2 linked regions of the Collimonas fungivorans genome follow. The protein of the gene in region 1 interacts with the protein of each later gene in a pairwise test. Links are inferred from orthologs where the notes say so. Each region holds a gene or a part of one and is shown on either strand. Other genes may lie near its edges. The genes, in order: ruvA and ruvC.

Evidence for each region.
Region 2: the proteins of ruvA (region 1) and ruvC interact in binary tests that used the Escherichia coli proteins (3 or more experiments, as listed by UniProt). The link is inferred for Collimonas fungivorans from one-to-one orthologs.

The regions. Positions count from the first base shown.
Region 1 is NZ_CP013232.1:1,042,028-1,052,285, reverse strand. Bases 3,326-6,093 are described here. They hold ruvA (Holliday junction branch migration protein RuvA), read right to left. Parts: upstream 5,115-6,093; coding sequence 4,536-5,114; downstream 3,326-4,535. Other genes in these bases: ruvB (Holliday junction branch migration DNA helicase RuvB), read right to left, coding at 3,385-4,443; CFter6_RS04535 (YaiI/YqxD family protein), read right to left, coding at 3,326-3,341. Also shown: CFter6_RS04555 (valine--tRNA ligase), read left to right, coding at 1-1,129; CFter6_RS04550 (DUF2147 domain-containing protein), read left to right, coding at 1,197-1,658; CFter6_RS04545 (2-keto-4-pentenoate hydratase), read right to left, coding at 1,761-2,603; more of CFter6_RS04535, read right to left, coding at 2,889-3,325. UniProt on the Escherichia coli protein: The RuvA-RuvB-RuvC complex processes Holliday junction (HJ) DNA during genetic recombination and DNA repair.
Region 2 is NZ_CP013232.1:5,052,677-5,062,137, reverse strand. The notes cover bases 6,487-9,461. They hold ruvC (crossover junction endodeoxyribonuclease RuvC), read left to right. Parts: upstream 6,487-7,690; coding sequence 7,691-8,233; downstream 8,234-9,461. Other genes in these bases: rsmH (16S rRNA (cytosine(1402)-N(4))-methyltransferase RsmH), read left to right, coding at 9,166-9,461; mraZ (division/cell wall cluster transcriptional repressor MraZ), read left to right, coding at 8,727-9,155; purH (bifunctional phosphoribosylaminoimidazolecarboxamide formyltransferase/IMP cyclohydrolase), read left to right, coding at 6,487-7,629. Outside these bases: tyrS (tyrosine--tRNA ligase), read left to right, coding at 74-1,345; dtd (D-aminoacyl-tRNA deacylase), read left to right, coding at 1,342-1,800; CFter6_RS22150 (YbhB/YbcL family Raf kinase inhibitor-like protein), read left to right, coding at 1,849-2,484; CFter6_RS22145 (histidine phosphatase family protein), read left to right, coding at 2,507-3,166; CFter6_RS22140 (GGDEF domain-containing protein), read left to right, coding at 3,342-4,472; tRNA dihydrouridine synthase DusB, read left to right, coding at 4,558-5,574; CFter6_RS22130 (Fis family transcriptional regulator), read left to right, coding at 5,692-5,925; more of purH, read left to right, coding at 6,064-6,486.

The sequences.
Region 1 (10,258 bases):
GTTGATGCAACCGAAGGATGCGGAACGCATTGCTAAGGCGACCCGCAAGGAATTTGCCGACGGCATCCCGGCCTTCGGCACCGATGCACTGCGCTTCACATTCGCCTCACTGGCGACGCTCGGCCGCAATATCAATTTCGACCTCGGCCGCTGCGACGGCTATCGCAACTTCTGCAACAAGCTGTGGAACGCCACCCGCTTCGTACTGATGAACACCGAAGGCAAGGACTGCGGTTTCGACGGCCATACGCCTGGCGTCTGCGACAAGGAAAAACTGCAATTCTCGCAAGCCGACCGCTGGATCGTGTCGCTCCTGCAGCGCACCGAGGCTGAAGTCGCCAAGGGTTTTGCCGACTACCGTTTCGACAATATCGCTTCGGCCATCTACAAATTCGTCTGGGATGAATATTGTGACTGGTACCTGGAAGTGGCCAAGGTGCAGATCCAGCAAGGCAGCGAAGCGCAGCAGCGCGCTACCCGCCGCACCTTGCTGCGCGTACTGGAAGTCGTATTGCGCCTGGCGCATCCGGTCATCCCGTTCGTCACCGAAGCCTTATGGCAAAGCGTGGCGCCGCTGACCGGCAAGGCGCTCGATCCGGCCGGCGACTCCATCATGCGCCAGCCTTATCCTGAAGCGAACCTGGAAAAGATCGATGACAGCGCGGAAGCCTGGATGACCCAGCTGAAGTCGCTGACCGACGCCTGCCGCAACCTGCGCGGCGAAATGCAGTTGTCGCCGGCAGTACGGGTGCCGCTGATCATCGCCGGCGCGGCGGACCAGCAAGCGACCTTGCTGTCGTTTGCACCGTACCTGCAGGCCTTGGCGAAATTGTCAGAGGTGCAAGTAGTAGAGACTCTACCCGAATCCCCTGCGCCGGTCTCCATAGTGGGCGATGCTAAGCTGCTGCTCAAGGTAGAAATTGATGTTGCAGCTGAACGGGAACGTTTGGGCAAGGAAATCACTCGTATTGAAGGTGAGATGGCGAAAGCCGAGACCCAGCTAGGCAATGAAAGCTTTGTCGCAAGAGCACCGGCACAGGTGGTTGCGCAGATGCGGGAGCGCCTGGTCAGTTTTTCGAGTACCCTTGAGAAACTTCGCGAACAGTTTGCAAAATTAAAAGTATCTTGATTTCTTAATAATATGATTGTCCCGGCCCGCAGCAATGCAGCCGGTGCGACAGAAACAGGAGACAAACATGAAGAAACTTTTGACGCATCTTTTGACGACCGCAATCGCCAGCACCGCCTTGCTGGCTTTCGGCGCCTTCGCGCAGGACACCAGCTCGGCAGTCGGCCTCTGGAAGAATATCGATGACCATACCGGCAAGCCCAAGGCACTGATCCGCATCAGCGAAGCCAATGGCGAACTGCACGGCAAGATCGAAAAACTGCTGCGCGATCCTAGCCAGGACCAGAATCCGAAATGCGTGAAATGCCAGGGCGAGCTGAAAGACCAGCCTATCCTCGGCATGACCATCATCAACGGCATGAAAAAGGATGGCAACGAGTACAACGGCGGCACCATTCTTGATCCGGACAACGGCAAGGTCTACAAGAGCAAGATGGCACTGATCGACGACGGCAAAAAACTGAACGTACGCGGCTATATCGGCGTACCGATGCTTGGCCGCACCCAGACCTGGGTACGCGAAGAGTAAGTGCTTCGCCAGACTAGCACGCTGCTCCCAAAAAAATGCCGTTCAAGCGATTCGCTGAACGGCATTTTTATTTGCCTGGCGCCACACCCTGCATCAGATGGATTACACGAAGGATACCGTCAAGCCTGGCAGCGCGATGCCTGAAAATGCGGTGACCCAAGTCTGTCCCGCCTGCACCGGATAAGCATCGGTCCAGGTGCCGGTAGTGATGATTTCGCCGGCCTGCAAAGGCGTGAACTGCGATTGCGCATTCAGCACCTGGTGCAAGTGCCACAAGGCGTGCACCGGACTATCCAGCACGTCGCTGCCGAAACCGGCGCCGCACAGGGTCACCGAATCTTCGGTGCAGCACGACAGCGAAACGCTGGCGTTGGCCAGCATGCTGGCGAGATTGCGGCGGGTTGCCGTCGACAGCATATGCGGCTCGCCGACGATCAGCGTGCCGTGCAGGCCGAACGCAGCGATCGCATCGACCACTTCGAACTTCCAGTCCGGGAATGGACACACCACGATTTCGAAGGCGTGCGCCATCCATTCGATGCAGTCGGCGATTTCCTCCAGGTCCGCATCCGGCGCCGGCGTCCGTCCCAGGCTGAACACTACTTCCGGTTCGATGCGCGGCTGCAGGGCCCCTTCCAGGCTCTGGATGCCGCGGTTATCTTCAGCGTAGCGCACGGTACTGTCGAATACGTGCGCCCAGATCGGCGCATTGATAGTTTCGGTGATGCCGTATTTCGGCCAGATGGTGCGGTTGCTGAAGCCGACCTTGCGGCCGACCGGGGTATCGCCCTGGCCGATGCTGGCGTCCAGGATGCGCTTGCCGATATCGTATCCATCCATCGGCGAGAGAGCGTCGGCGGCCGACAACAGCGGCATCAATTTGGCACGCGCCCGCGCATCCAGAAGCTGGTTGGCGTAACGGTTAGCTTTGGTAGACATAAGCATGGTTGACTTGCACACTATTAGTGAAGGCTATCGTATTGTCTGTGACGTTCAATTTTTACACAAGCGCAGAAACATTGACATTTCGACACCTGGATTGCGGGACGACACCGGGCCCGCGGTCCTGCCTTGATTAGAGCCTATTCACGATCTTACTGCGCACCCGTGATCTGGCACTAATCGGTGCTCGAAATCCTCATGTACTGAAGTACACTCCGGTTTCTCCGCGCCGTTTAGTACCAGCTGACGGGCGCTCGCTACAGATCGTGAACAGGCTCTTAGAAACATTCATCGATTCCGCGACTTCTGCAAAAACCGGTCAAGCTGTGCTGCGAACAGATGGCGGTCGCTCTGGCTGAATGCCGCCGGACCGCCGGTTTCTACGCCGCTGCCGCGCAGTTCATCCATGAAATTGCGCATCGTCAGGTGCTGCTGGATGTTGTCCTCGGTATAAAATTCGCCGCGCGGATTCAAGGCGTTGCCGCCCTTTTCAAGCACATCGGCTGCCAGCGGGATATCGGCGGTAATCACCAGGTCGCCCGCTTGCAGCAATCGAACAATTTCGCGATCGGCGACGTCGAAACCGGACGCCACCTGGACCGCCTTGATGAACCGCGAAGGCGGCACCCTTAACAACCTGTTGGCTACCAGGGTCACCACGATATGCAGCCGGTCGGCGACCCGAAACAGAATTTCCTTGATGACGCCGGGACATGCATCGGCGTCGACCCAGATTTGCATTGCCGCCGGCTGTCCGCTTGCTGCATCAGTATCTGTGGGCGGATTAATTTTGCCCCCATAACTCGCCGTTCGGTCCGGTGCGGGGCGCCGCCACGCCAAAATGGCTGTATGCCAGCGGAGTTGCAATACGGCCGCGCGGCGTGCGCTGCAGGTATCCCTGCTGGATCAGGTACGGCTCAAGCACATCTTCGATCGTGTCGCGTTCTTCGCCGATGGCGGCGGCAAGGTTGTCGAGGCCGACCGGGCCGCCGCCGAACTTGAACAGCACCGCTTCCAGCAGCTTCCTGTCCATGACGTCGAAACCGACCGGATCGACATCCAGCATCACCAGCGCCGCATCCGCCATCGGCTTGGTGATTTCACCGTTGCCTTTGACTTCGGCGTAGTCGCGCACCCGACGCAGCAGGCGGTTGGCGATGCGCGGCGTGCCGCGGCTGCGCTTGGCGATTTCAAAAGCGCCGTCGTCCATGATCGGCGCGCCCAGCAAGGAGGCGCTGCGCGTAACGATCTTGCTCAATTGCTGCGGCGTATAAAACTCCAGGCGGGCGACAATGCCGAAGCGGTCGCGCAGCGGATTGGTCAGCATCCCCGCGCGCGTGGTCGCGCCTACCAGGGTGAACGGCTGCAGGTCCAGGCGCACCGAGCGTGCTGCCGGGCCTTCGCCGATCATGATATCGATCTGATAATCTTCCAGCGCCGGATACAGGATTTCTTCCACCACCGGCGACAAGCGATGGATTTCATCGATGAACAGCACGTCATTGGCTTCGAGATTGGTCAGCAGCGCAGCCAGGTCGCCGGCGCGTTCCAGCACCGGCCCCGAAGTCTGGCGCAGGTTGACGCCCATTTCGCGCGCAATGATATGCGCCAGCGTGGTCTTGCCCAGGCCCGGGGGACCGAACAGCAAAGTGTGGTCCAAAGCTTCACGCCGCTGCCTGGCGGCGGTAATGAATATCTGCAACTGGTCGCGTATCTTTTCCTGGCCGACGTACTCGTCCAGCTGCTTCGGCCGCAGCGCCCGCTCGATCGCCTCTTCATTCGGCGAAGCGGGCGTGGCAGCGATAATGCGTTGTTCGGCGAAATCGTCGGTTTGGATACTCATGGTCGGATTGTAGCCAGACTGTAGCGATTAGATATAAAAAAAGACATCTACACCATCAATAAAGCAATAATGATCAGCTTTAGCCTGTCCGATTACAACTTGGACAGGGCTTTCAGTGCCAATTTGATACCATCCGACACGCTGGTGTCAGCCGGCAGCTGCTTGAGCGCCAGCATCGCTTCCTTGTCGGAATAACCAAGCGCAATCAGGGCATTCAAGATATCGCCGCTGGCGTCGCTGGCATGATGGCTGCCGACCGGTCCCAGGTCGGCTCCCAGTTTGCCTTTCAATTCGAGCAACAGGCGTTCGGCGGTTTTCTTGCCGATGCCCGGCACCTTGGTCAGACGGCCGGCTTCCTGCATGGTGATTGCCTGCGCCAGATCCTGCACCGACATGCCAGACAAAATGGACAAGGCAGTACGGGCGCCGACGCCGCTGATCTTGATCAGCTGCTTGAAAACATTCCGTTCTTCAGCTGTGCCGAAACCATACAGCACATGTGCATCTTCCCGTATCGCCAGGTGGGTGAGCAAGGCGACCTTCTCACCCAGTCCCGGCAAATTGTAGAAAGTGCTCATCGGCACACCGACTTCATAGCCGACGCCGTTGCAGTCAATCAGCAATTGGGGAGGATTTTTTTCGAGCAGAATCCCGGAAAGACGACCTATCATCGCAGTTGGCCTTTATGTGAATCAATGAATCATACAGGACAACTGGTTAAAAACACAGTGGTTTTGTTAGCGGAAAGATGAAATTGCCGGAAATTATCGGCTGCGCAAACCAAAACCCCAAAGCAAAAACCCTCTGCAGATGAATGCAGAGGGTTTTTTAATAAAAGCCTGACGATGACCTACTTTCACACTGGTTGCAGCACTATCATCGGCGCAAAGTCGTTTCACGGTCCTGTTCGGGATGGGAAGGGGTGGTACCAACTCGCTATGGTCATCAGGCATAACTTGTATCGTTTTTGTTCTCCGATTGGAGCAACAAAGAACGCAATTTAGAAGAAGTAGTTTTTTATACCGAACTCACTAGGGTGAGTGAGTCCGGTTGGGTATGAGTGTCCAAACGATTCTTTCGAATCTTGGCAAACAAATAAGCTCATCATATAACCTGCTAAGGTTATAGGGACAAGCCTCACGGGCAATTAGTATCAGTTAGCTTAACGTATTACTACGCTTCCACACCTGACCTATCAACGTCCTGGTCTCGAACGACCCTTTAGGGGAATCTAGTTCCCGGGAAATATCATCTTAAGGCAAGTTTCCCGCTTAGATGCTTTCAGCGGTTATCTCTTCCGAACTTAGCTACCCGGCAATGCCACTGGCGTGACAACCGGTACACCAGAGGTTCGTCCACTCCGGTCCTCTCGTACTAGGAGCAGCCCCCTTCAAATTTCCAACGCCCACGGCAGATAGGGACCAAACTGTCTCACGACGTTTTAAACCCAGCTCACGTACCACTTTAAATGGCGAACAGCCATACCCTTGGGACCGGCTACAGCCCCAGGATGTGATGAGCCGACATCGAGGTGCCAAACTCCCCCGTCGATATGAACTCTTGGGAGGAATCAGCCTGTTATCCCCAGAGTACCTTTTATCCGTTGAGCGATGGCCCTTCCATACAGAACCACCGGATCACTATGTCCTACTTTCGTACCTGCTCGACTTGTCAGTCTCGCAGTTAAGCACGCTTATGCCATTGCACTATTAGCACGATGTCCGACCGTACCTAGCGTACCTTCGAACTCCTCCGTTACACTTTGGGAGGAGACCGCCCCAGTCAAACTGCCTACCATGCACTGTCCCCGATCCGGATAACGGACCAAGGTTAGAACCTCAAACAAACCAGGGTGGTATTTCAAGGTTGGCTCCACGAGAACTAGCGTCCCCGCTTCAAAGCCTCCCACCTATCCTACACAGATTGGTTCAAAGTCCAATGCAAAGCTACAGTAAAGGTTCATGGGGTCTTTCCGTCTAGCCGCGGGTAGATTGCATCATCACAAACATTTCAACTTCGCTGAGTCTCGGGAGGAGACAGTGTGGCCATCGTTACGCCATTCGTGCAGGTCGGAACTTACCCGACAAGGAATTTCGCTACCTTAGGACCGTTATAGTTACGGCCGCCGTTTACTGGGACTTCAATCAAGAGCTTGCACCCCATCATTTAATCTTCCAGCACCGGGCAGGCGTCACACCCTATACGTCCACTTTCGTGTTTGCAGAGTGCTGTGTTTTTATTAAACAGTCGCAGCCACCTTTTTATTGCAGCCCTTTCGTCCTTCTGGCGCAGGCCAGTCAAACTACATGGGCGTACCTTATCCCGAAGTTACGGTACAAATTTGCCGAGTTCCTTCTCCCGAGTTCTCTCAAGCGCCTTAGAATACTCATCTCGCCCACCTGTGTCGGTTTGCGGTACGGTCTCGTGTGACTGAAGCTTAGAGGCTTTTCTTGGAACCACTTCCGATTGCTTCACCAATAAATTGGCTCGTCCCATACCCTTGAATTACGCTGCCGGATTTGCCTAACAGCCTTCTCTGATATAGGAACCGGGACTTCCAACACCCGGACAACCTTCCGCGATCCGTCCCCCCATCGCATCACACGACGGTGCAGGAATATTAACCTGCTTCCCATCAGCTACGCATCTCTGCCTCGCCTTAGGGGCCGACTCACCCTGCTCCGATGAACGTTGAACAGGAAACCTTGGGCTTACGGCGTGGGGGCTTTTCACCCCCATTATCGCTACTCATGTCAGCATTCGCACTTCTGATACCTCCAGCATCCTTTACAAGACACCTTCGCAGGCTTACAGAACGCTCTCCTACCATATCAATAAATTGATATCCGCAGCTTCGGTGACTGGCTTAGCCCCGTTACATCTTCCGCGCAGGACGACTCGATCAGTGAGCTATTACGCTTTCTTTAAAGGATGGCTGCTTCTAAGCCAACCTCCTGACTGTTTTAGCCTTCCCACTTCGTTTGCCACTTAGCCAATCTTTGGGACCTTAGCTGGCGGTCTGGGTTGTTTCCCTCTTGACGTCGGACGTTAGCACCCGGCGTCTGTCTCCCAAGCTCGCACTCATCGGTATTCGGAGTTTGCAATGGTTTGGTAAGTCTCGATGACCCCCTAGCCATAACAGTGCTCTACCCCCGATGGTGATACTTGAGGCACTACCTAAATAGTTTTCGGAGAGAACCAGCTATTTCCAAGTTTGTTTAGCCTTTCACCCCTACCCACAGCTCATCCCCTAATTTTTCAACATTAGTGGGTTCGGACCTCCAGTGCGTGTTACCGCACCTTCATCCTGGCCATGAGTAGATCACTTGGTTTCGGGTCTACACCCAGCGACTGAACGCCCTATTCGGACTCGATTTCTCTACGCCTTCCCTATACGGTTAAGCTTGCCACTGAATGTAAGTCGCTGACCCATTATACAAAAGGTACGCAGTCACGGAACAAGTCCGCTCCTACTGTTTGTATGCACACGGTTTCAGGATCTATTTCACTCCCCTTCCGGGGTTCTTTTCGCCTTTCCCTCACGGTACTGGTTCACTATCGGTCGATATCGAGTATTTAGCCTTGGAGGATGGTCCCCCCATGTTCAGACAGGATTACACGTGTCCCGCCCTACTTGTTGCAAGCTTAGTTCCACAATGATCATTTCGTATAAGGGGCTATCACCCTCTATGGCCGACGTTTCCAAGTCGTTCTACTATGTCCACTGCTAAAACTTGCGGCTGTTCCCATTTCGCTCGCCACTACTTTGGGAATCTCGGTTGATTTCTTTTCCTGCAGCTACTTAGATGTTTCAGTTCGCCGCGTTCGCTTTGCATACCTATGTATTCAGTATGCAATGACCACTAGGGCCGGGTTTCCCCATTCGGAAATCTGCGGATCAAAGCTTGTTTGCTAGCTCCCGCAGCTTATCGCAAGCTACTACGTCCTTCATCGCCTGATATCGCCAAGGCATCCACCATGTGCACTTATTCACTTGTCCCTATAACTTTAGCCTCTGAGTGCGTTCACACCCAAAAAGCGGTTATAGAGGTATTTCTATGAGTTTAGCGTTTGCCGTATCCAAAGTGTTTTCGCATGTCCATGCAGCTTGCGCCCATGGACTCTTTTGAGAACTCTTTACATACTTTTTGATTTGATACAATCATACCCATCCACAACAATGTCTTGTCATGGACGAATCTTTACTACTTCTTCTAAATTGTTAAAGAACAGTTATTGCTTTTGATCTTAAAAAGACCAAACCTAAATCCCAGTGCCTATCCTTCGCACCGACTTAGGTTTGATATTTCACGATTCTCACCAAGGAAACTTGGTGGAGGTTGACGGGATCGAACCGACGACCCCCTGCTTGCAAAGCAGGTGCTCTCCCAGCTGAGCTAAACCCCCGGAAATCTTTGGTGGGTCTGGTTGGGCTCGAACCAACGACCCCCGCGTTATCAACACGGTGCTCTAACCAACTGAGCTACAGACCCGCTTGGATCAGTACGAGCCTACCATCAACTATCGCGTATCTCTACGCAACAGCCTTTGACCGATACCTGTTCTTCTTAACTAACAGACGATAAGTGTGGACGCTTAACTTTCATGCAAACTCTAGAAAGGAGGTGATCCAGCCGCACCTTCCGATACGGCTACCTTGTTACGACTTCACCCCAGTCACGAATCCTACCGTGGTAAGCGCCCTCCTTACGGTTAGGCTACCTACTTCTGGTAAAACCCGCTCCCATGGTGTGACGGGCGGTGTGTACAAGACCCGGGAACGTATTCACCGCGACATGCTGATCCGCGATTACTAGCGATTCCAACTTCATGTAGTCGAGTTGCAGACTACAATCCGGACTACGATACACTTTCTGGGATTAGCTCCCCCTCGCGGGTTGGCGGCCCTCTGTATGTACCATTGTATGACGTGTGAAGCCCTACCCATAAGGGCCATGAGGACTTGACGTCATCCCCACCTTCCTCCGGTTTGTCACCGGCAGTCTCATTAGAGTGCCCTTTCGTAGCAACTAATGACAAGGGTTGCGCTCGTTGCGGGACTTAACCCAACATCTCACGACACGAGCTGACGACAGCCATGCAGCACCTGTGTTACAGCTTTCTTTCGAACACTCCCAAATCTCTTCGGGATTCTGTACATGTCAAGGGTAGGTAAGGTTTTTCGCGTTGCATCGAATTAATCCACATCATCCACCGCTTGTGCGGGTCCCCGTCAATTCCTTTGAGTTTTAATCTTGCGACCGTACTCCCCAGGCGGTCTACTTCACGCGTTAGCTGCGTTACCAAGTCAATTAAGACCCGACAACTAGTAGACATCGTTTAGGGCGTGGACTACCAGGGTATCTAATCCTGTTTGCTCCCCACGCTTTCGTGCATGAGCGTCAGTGTTATCCCAGGGGGCTGCCTTCGCCATCGGTATTCCTCCACATCTCTACGCATTTCACTGCTACACGTGGAATTCTACCCCCCTCTGACACACTCTAGCCTTGCAGTCACAAATGCCATTCCCAGGTTAAGCCCGGGGATTTCACACCTGTCTTACAAAACCGCCTGCGCACGCTTTACGCCCAGTAATTCCGATTAACGCTTGCACCCTACGTATTACCGCGGCTGCTGGCACGTAGTTAGCCGGTGCTTATTCTTCAGGTACCGTCATTAGGGGACCGTATTAGGATCCCCCGTTTCTTCCCTGACAAAAGAGCTTTACAACCCGAAGGCCTTCTTCACTCACGCGGCATTGCTGGATCAGGGTTGCCCCCATTGTCCAAAATTCCCCACTGCTGCCTCCCGTAGG
Region 2 (9,461 bases), 4.0 Mb from region 1 along the record:
TCCGTGATTTCGTTTCGCGCAGGCACAAGCGCAGCTTTTCAGATTTCATTTTCGCTGGATTTTTATTCCCTATATGGCTCACGATTCCCAAAACGCATCACCGAAGGCAGCCGCTGCTGTTGAAAACACCCCCCTGGTCCTGTCGGACCGGACCCAGGAGGCGCTGGCGATCACCAAGCGCGGCGTCGACGAACTGCTGATCGAGAGCGACTTTGCGCGCAAGCTGCAGCGTTCCGAGCAAAGCGGCAAACCCCTGCGCATCAAGCTGGGCCTGGACCCGACCGCGCCCGACCTGCACCTCGGCCATACGGTGGTGCTGAACAAGATGCGGCAGCTGCAGGATCTCGGCCATAACGTGATTTTCCTGATCGGCGACTTTACCTCGATGATCGGCGATCCGTCGGGACGCAACGTGACGCGGCCGCCGCTGACGCGCGAACAGATCGAAGAAAACGCCAAGACCTATTTTGCCCAGGCCAGCCTGGTGCTGGACCCGGCGCGCACGGAAATCCGCTACAACTCGGAATGGTCGGACAAGCTGGGCGCGCGCGGCATGATCCAGCTGTCGGCAAAATACACGGTGGCGCGGATCCTGGAGCGCGAGGATTTCACCAAGCGTTACAAGGCCGGCACCCCGATCTCGGTGCACGAGCTGCTGTACCCGCTGATGCAGGGCTACGATTCGGTGGCGCTGGAATCCGACCTGGAGTTGGGCGGCACCGACCAGAAATTCAACCTGCTGGTCGGCCGCGAGCTGCAGAAGGATTACGGCCAGGAGCCGCAGTGCATCCTCACCATGCCGCTGCTGGAAGGCCTGGACGGCGTCGAAAAGATGTCCAAGTCCAAGGGCAACTACATCGGCATCACCGAACCGGCCAACACCATGTTCGCCAAGATCATGAGCATTTCCGACGTCATGATGTGGCGTTACTACGAGCTGCTGTCGTTCAAGTCGCTGGCGCAGATCGCCGGCTACAAGGCGCAAGTCGACGGCGGCCAGAATCCGCGCGACATCAAGGTTGCGCTGGCGCAGGAAATCGTGGCGCGCTTCCACAGCCAGCAAGCGGCGGAAGACGCCTTGGGCGATTTCAACAACCGCGCCAAGGGCGGCATCCCGGACGACATTCCTGAACTGACGCTGAGCGGCGCGCCGCTGGGCATCGGCCAACTGCTGAAACAAGCCAATCTTTGTCCGTCGACCTCGGAAGCGCTGCGCATGGTGGAGCAGGGCGGCGTGCGGATCGACGGCGCCGTGGTCAGCGACAAGGGTTTGAAAGTCGACGCCGCCACCTTCGTGATACAGGTCGGCAAGCGCAAGTTCGCCCGGGTGACCTTGACGGCATGATCGGCCTGCTGCAGCGAGTCAGCCACGCCAGCGTGGTGGTCGACGGCCTGACTATCGGCGCCATCGATGGCGGCCTGATGGTGCTGCTGTGCGCCGAGCGCGGCGATCGTGAAAAAGAAGCGGACGCTCTGTTGGCCAAGTTGCTGGCCTATCGCGTGTTCGCCGACGATGCCGGCAAGATGAACCGCAGCCTGAGCGACATCGGCGGCGGCCTGCTGCTGGTGCCGCAATTTACGCTGGCGGCGGATACCCAGTCCGGCACCCGGCCTTCGTTCACGCCGGCGGCGGCGCCGGAAGAGGGACGCCGCCTGTTCGACTATTTCGCCAGCCAGGCCGCAAGTAGGCACAAGCAGGTTGCGACCGGCCGTTTTGGCGCCGACATGAAAGTGTCTTTGACGAATGACGGTCCGGTGACCTTCTGGCTGCAGGTAAAACCGTCGGCCGCTAAAGCGTAATCCGCTTTTGCTGTAGCCTGACAACTTTACGACAGACAGGAGCTTACCGTGAACCTCTGGAGCCACTCTTTCAACGACGGTGCATATATTCCTGGCGAATTTGCTTTCGCGGTAGTGCATCCCGAGACCCATGTCACCTTGTCCGCCAACCACAACCCGCACCTGGGCTGGGGCGAACCGCCGGCCGGTACCAAGTCGCTGGCGCTGATCTGCTGCGATCCCGATGTGCCGTCGCGCGGCGACGACGTCAACCAGGAAGGCAAGACGGTGCCGGCCGAGCTGCCGCGCGTCGATTTTTTCCACTGGGTGCTGGTCGACCTGCCGCCGCATGCGACGTCGATTGAAGCCGGAACCTTCAGCGACCGCGTCACGTCGCGCGGCAAGCCAGGTCCGGAAATCTACGGCAGCCCGATCCCAGGCGCGCGTCACGGCCTGAACGACTATACCGGCTGGTTTGCCGGTGATGCCGCGATGGCCGGCGATTATTTCGGCTACGACGGCCCATGCCCGCCGTGGAACGACGAGACCGTGCACCGCTATGTTTTCACCGTGTACGCGCTGGACATCGCGCGCTTGCCGGTAGACGGCAAATTCACCGGGCAGCAAGCGCTGGCCGCCATGCGCGGACACATCCTGGCCGAGACCTCGATCGTCAGCCTGTACACCCTGAATCCCGCTTTGTGAGCGTCAGCCCTGCAGAAAACCCATGCCAACTACCGAAATCCTGCTGATACGCCACGGCGAAACCGACTGGAACCTGGAGCGCCGCCTGCAAGGCCACCTGGATATCCCGCTCAATCCGGCCGGCCGGCGCCAAGCGCTGGCACTGGCGCGCAGCCTGGACGGCCTCGCCCTGGACGCCGTTTTCTGCAGCGACTTGCAGCGTGCGCAACAGACCGCCGCGCCTTTGGCTGAGACACGCGGCATGGCACTGCGCCTCGAAGCCGGATTGCGGGAGCGTTGCTACGGCGCGCTGGAAGGCTTGCGTTATCCGGAAGCAGCCGAACGTTTTCCTGATGCTTATGCGGCGCTGATGGCGCGCGCTGTCGATGTCCGTTATCCGGCCGGCCAGCACGTGGCGGAAACCATGCGCGAATTCTACGCGCGGGTGGTGGCGGCCTTGTCGGCTTTGCTGGCGCCGGGCGATCTGCGCCGGATTGCGGTTGTGACCCATGGCGGCGTACTCGACTGCATTTACCGTTTTGCCCACAAGCAGCCGCTGGAACAGGCGCGCAGTTGTAATATTTTCAATGCCAGCATCAACCGCCTGAGCTGGAACCCGGAATGGCCGCAGCCATTGCGGATGGACGGCTGGGCCGACGTGGCGCACCTGGACGCCTTGTCGCTGGATGAAATCGACCAATAAGCGCCGTTTGCAACATTGATGCCGCCGGCGGTTTTCCGCTTATGTTGGGCTTTCGCGGCAAGTGCCGGGAATCGCTATAAATCTGTATAAGCTGTTGCAAAAACAGTTGCGATAAAAGCAGCGTGCTTGTGCTAATCTTGCTAACAAGAATTAAAACAACAGCGGGACTGCCAGCATGAAACTTAATCTCTTTCCCTCCTGGGCGCAGCGTGCCGCTGACCCTGTGCCGTTGGCTGATGTGGTCGATGCGGCCGCGGGGAAACAGAGTGCGCCCGCCGTCACCGCGCCGGCGCTGAACGATGAGCAGCTGGCGCTGGTCGGCGTATTGCACCAGCTGTTGCAGACCCTGCCCCAGGCCTATAGCGGACGTGAAAGCGTCAAGCGCCTGTGCCAGATGATCCTGCCGGCCAGTCCGCATATCCGGCTGGTGTGGGTCGGTTTCTGCCAGGACGATTCGGAAGCAACCATCAAGCCGGCGGCGATTGTCGGCAAGGCGCTGGGCGAGTCGGAGAACTGGCAGCTGGCCAAGGATTGTTTCGACTACGTCGCGCCGTTTGCCCAGGTCGCCGATTGGGAGGCTGGCCACGACAGCGATTTCCATGCCTTGTTTACCCCTTGGCAAGCGCACCCCGAGCGTTGCTCGGCCAAGGCTGCGCTGGCCATACCGCTGCGTTCCGAAAAAGCCCGCATGCACGGCATGATGGTGTTTTATGCCGACAGCGAGGATTATTTTTCGGAAACCGGGTTTGCCTCGTTCCAGGCTTTCGGCCATGTCTGCGAAGTGATCTGGAAACAGTCCAACCTGTCGCACCTGCTCACGCGCCAGGCGCAGCTTGATTCGCTGACCGGCTTGCTGACGCGGCGCCGTATCGTGCACGTCTATGAAGAAGCGGTGGCGGCCACCGTCATCGACGAGTCGCCATTGTCCATCCTCTACTGCCAGCTGGACGACTTCCACAAGATCAACGACCTGTACGGCTGGGCGGTGGCCGACAATATCCTGGCGGCGTTCGCCAAGGATACCGGCGCCCAGCTGCGCAAGAGCGACAGCGGCGGGCGCTGGAACGCCACCGAATTCCTGTATGTGTTGCCGGCTACCGACACGGTCGATGCCGATAACCTGGCCGAGACTTTCCTCGGCCATTTCAAGCACCATCCGGTGAACATCGAAAACTGGTCGATCCGGCTCGCGTTGTCGATAGGAGTGGCCACTTACGGCGCCGACGGCCGCGGCCTGGATGAGCTGATCCACTACGCTACCCAGCATCTGCGCAGCTCCAGCACCTTGGCCGAAGACGAACTTTGATTGTGCAAAACCCCGCTTGCCTTGGCAATCGGGATAAAATGACGCCTTTCCCCTTGTGATTCCATCCCGAGTCAGTGACGCCGTCGTGAATATTGGCCCTTATTTCCTGCGTAACAACGTCTTTGTAGCGCCCATGGCGGGCGTTACGGACAGACCGTTCCGGCAGCTCTGCAAAGAGCTGGGCGCCGGCTATGCGGTGTCGGAAATGGCGGCTTCCAATCCGCGCCTGTGGCAGACCGAGAAGACCTCGCGCCGCATCAACCACGATGGCGAGATGGAGCCGCGGGCGGTGCAGATCGCCGGCGCCGATCCGCTGATGCTGGCGGAGTGCGCAAAATACAATGTCGATCACGGTGCGCAAATCATCGACATCAACATGGGATGTCCGGTCAAGAAAGTATGCAACAGCTGGTGCGGTTCCGCTTTGTTGCAAGATGAGCAACTGGTGGCGAAGATCCTGGCAACGGTGGTGAACGCGGTCGACGTGCCGGTCACGTTGAAATTCCGCACCGGCTGGGACCGCCTCAACAAGAACGCCCTGAATATCGCGCGGCTGGCGCAGGCCAGCGGCATCGCCATGCTGACCTTGCATGGCCGCACACGCGCTGACGGCTACAGCGGCGATGCCGAATACCAGACCATCGCCGCGGTCAAGGCCGCAGTCGCGATCCCGGTGGTGGCCAACGGCGACATCACGACGCCGGAAAAAGCAAGGCAAGTGCTGGAGTACACCAAGGCCGACGCCATCATGGTGGGACGCGCAGCGCAGGGCCGGCCATGGATTTTCCGCGAGATCGAACACTATCTGCGCACCGGGGAATATTTGCCGGCGCCGCTGGTGACGGAAGTGCAACAGCTGATGGATGAACACTTGCGTGCGCATTATGGATTTTATGGCGATTACCTGGGGGTGCGCACCGCCCGCAAGCATATCGGCTGGTATGTGCGCGATTTACCTGGCGGCGAGGCATTCCGGCAACGCATGAACCTGCTGGAAGACTGCGGCCAGCAGCTGGCCGCAGTAAATAGCTTCTTCGAATCGCAGTTTGCGTTTGGGGAGCGGTTACAATACGGTGTGGCCGAGCAGATGCTGGCGGCCTGAATCAGATCAACAAGAAACAGAACCAGGAATTTCCCGGCAGGCGGGCATCAGGCATGATGCCGTTGAGCCAACGCCGATGAAATTGCCTGAATCCTAAAAAAAGAACAGTAAAAAAGAATGAGCAAAGAAAGTATCCAAGACGTGGTGAAGCAAAGCCTTGAAAAATATTTCAAGGACCTGGGCGAACAGCCGCCGTCGAATGTGTATGACATGGTGATTTCCACGGTCGAAAAACCGGTGCTGGAAGCCGTGATCGCGCGCGCCGAAGGCAATCAGTCGCATGCGGCAGAAATGCTGGGAATCAATCGCAACACCCTGCGCAAGAAATTGCAGCAGCACGGTCTTTTGTAGCAGGCAGTCCAGGGATCAGCGGCGCCAAGCCTGAAACTGACAGCAAGCTGCCATCCTCGCCAAAGGATGGGGCGCTTCCCGCCGAGTATCCGCCAGTGATGTATTTATCCGTTTTCCTTCCCTTCCAGAGTTTTCATCATGATTAAACAAGCCCTCATTTCCGTATCCGACAAAACCGGGATACTTGATTTCGCAAAAGAGTTGTCGGCGCTGGGCGTGAATATTCTGTCGACGGGCGGCACCGCCAAGTTGCTGGCCGATAACGGCATCAAGGTCACCGAAGTGGCGGATTACACCGGTTTCCCGGAAATGCTCGACGGCCGCGTCAAGACCCTGCATCCGAAAGTGCACGGCGGCATCCTGGCGCGCCGCGATTTTCCAGAGCATGTCGCGGCCCTGGCGCAGCACCAGATCCCGCTGATCGATATGGTGGTGGTCAACCTCTATCCGTTCCAGCAGACCATCGCCAAGGAGCAGTGCTCGCTGGAGGACGCGATCGAGAATATCGACATCGGCGGCCCGGCCATGCTGCGCTCGTCAGCCAAGAACCACAAGGATGTGATCGTGCTGTGCGACCCCAGCGATTACGCCGGCGTGCTGGGCGAGCTGAAGGCGCATGACGGTGAAGTCGGCTACGGCACCAAGTTTACGCTGGCGAAGAAGGTGTTTGCCCATACCGCCCAGTACGATGGCGCGATCACCAATTATTTCACTTCGCTGGGCGAAGACAAGCAGCACGCTACGCGCAGCGCCTATCCGGAGACGCTGAACCTGCATTTCGAAAAAGTGCAGGAAATGCGTTACGGCGAAAACCCGCACCAGTCGGCGGCGTTTTACCGCGATACCCGCCATGTCGAAGGCGCGCTGGCTAATTACAAGCAGCTGCAAGGCAAGGAACTGTCTTACAACAATATCGCCGATGCCGATGCGGCGTGGGAATGCGTCAAGACTTTCAACGAAACCGCCTGCGTCATCATCAAGCACGCCAATCCTTGCGGCGTCGCGATCGGCAACAATCCGCTGGAAGCCTATAGCAAGGCGCTGCAGACCGACCCGACTTCGGCCTTCGGCGGCATTATCGCCTTCAACCAGGAGCTGGACGGCAATGCCGCCGAAGCGGTGGCCAAGCAGTTCGTCGAAGTCATCATCGCACCTTCCTTTACTGAGCAGGCCAAGCAGGTTTTTGCTGCCAAGCAGAACGTGCGTTTGCTGGAAATCCCGCTGGCGCACAACATCAACTTGCACGATTTCAAACGCGTCGGCGGCGGTTTGCTGGTGCAATCGCCGGATGCGCGCAACGTCGCCCTGAGCGAACTGAAGGTAGTGAGCAAGAAGCAGCCGACCCAGCAGCAGCTGCAGGACCTGATGTTTGCCTGGCGCGTCGCCAAGTTCGTCAAGTCGAACGCCATCGTGTTTTGCGGCAACGGCATGACGCTGGGCGTCGGCGCCGGCCAGATGAGCCGGGTCGATTCCGCCCGCATCGCTTCGATCAAGGCGCAGAATGCGGGTTTGTCGCTGGTCGGTTCGGCGGTGGCTTCTGATGCGTTTTTTCCATTCCGCGACGGCCTGGATGTGGTGGTCGACGCCGGCGCTACTTGCGTGGTGCAGCCTGGCGGTTCGATGCGCGACCAGGAAGTGATCGATGCCGCCGACGAACATGGCGTGGTCATGCTGCTCACCGGCACCCGTCACTTCCGTCACTAAGTAGCAGCGACCGGCGCTTCGTGCTTGCCACGGCGAAGCGCTTCGGTCATCGTCTGGTTATATGAAAATCCTCGGTATCGACCCCGGTCTGCGGACCACCGGTTTTGGCGTCATCGACAAGCAGGGCAACAAGCTCAGCTATATCGCGTCGGGCACCATCAAGACTCCGGACGCCGATCTGCCGCAGCGCCTGAAGGTGATCCTGGCCAGCGTTTCGGAAGTCATCCGCACCTATGCGCCGGATTGCTCGGCGATCGAAAAAGTCTTCGTCAACGTCAATCCACAATCGACGCTGTTGCTCGGGCAAGCCCGTGGTGCAGCGATTTGCGCTTTGGTCAGCGCGGATTTGCCGGTGGCTGAATATACCGCCTTGCAGATCAAACAGGCGGTCGCCGGCCATGGCAAGGCGCAAAAGCAGCAGGTGCAGGATATGGTGCAGCGGCTGCTGCAGTTGCCCGGCCTGCCGGGCACCGATGCCGCCGATGCGCTGGCCGTAGCGATCTGCCATGCTCACAGCGGCGATGCACTGGCGCACTTGAGTGCGCTGGCGCCAGGCTTGGCGAAGAAGGGCTTGCGGGTGCGCGGCGGCCGGCTGGTGGGTTGAGGTGCTTCCGCTCTGTTCCCGATTGTGGTGCAATGTTCAAAGCTGGTTTCTGTCGTTGCAGCAGGAATTAATCATGTTCCGTGATCTGCAGAAGTTCATCCCGCGCTATCAAGCCGCCTACTCCCCGCTTTATCTGTGATTTGTCTCATTTTGCATGTAGGAAGGCTCATTCAATTGTGAACCTTTGTTTCAGCAGAATCGTGGCAAACACATGTGTATATCTAAGAGCTGACATTTACATACAGCGCTAAGTCCTTCATTTATTTAGTAATTCAATGTAAGAACATCCTCGCCCCATTGTTAGATACCCGCGCTAAGTCATTGACTTTACTCGAATATTTTGCAATTGCCGGCAGCTAAATGGCTTGACCTAGAATAGTGCATCCTCTAAAGTGGGTGGAAGTGTGGAAAAGTGTTTTTTTGTGGGGCATTTGCAGGACGTTTTTACGTGCCGGCAGAGAACTTTTCAAGATCAATTTAAGGAGCGTGTGCGGTGTTTCAGGGTGCGTCAGCATTAAATCTCGATGCGAAAGGACGGATGGCAGTGCCGTCCAAGCATCGTGACGCGCTCACCGTCCAGTGCGAGGGGCGTTTGACGCTGACCAAGCACCCGCATGGCTGCCTGTTGCTGTTTCCGCGCCCGACCTGGGAAAGCCACCGCGAACAGATCGCAGCCTGGCCGATGTCGGCGCGCGCCTGGCAGCGGATTTTCCTGGGCAATGCCTCCGACGTCGAGCTGGATTCGGCTGGCCGGATCCTGGTGGCGCCTGAGTTGCGTTCGGCCGTCGGCCTGACGCGCGAGGTGATGTTGCTGGGCATGGGAAGCCATTTCGAGATTTGGGATGCGGCCAAGCTGGCCGAGAGCGAGTCGCAAGCAGTTGCGGCTGGCATGCCCGAAGTGTTAAGTAATTTTTCGTTCTGACGGGCCGGCCATGAGTGAACCAGTGGTGCCCGAGTTCCAGCACCGCACCGTGTTATTGGATGAGGCTGTCAGTGCGTTGGCGATTATCGGCGCGCGTGCGGACGGCATTTATGTCGACGGCACTTTCGGGCGTGGCGGCCATAGCCGCAAGATCTTGCAGAGCCTGGGGCCGCGCGGCCGCCTGATCGCTTTCGACAAGGATCCGCAGGCTATCGCGACCGCGGCCGAGATAGCCGACCCACGTTTCGAGATCGTGCACGACAGCTTTGCGACGATGGCGCAGGCATTGCAGGAAAGAGGCATTCA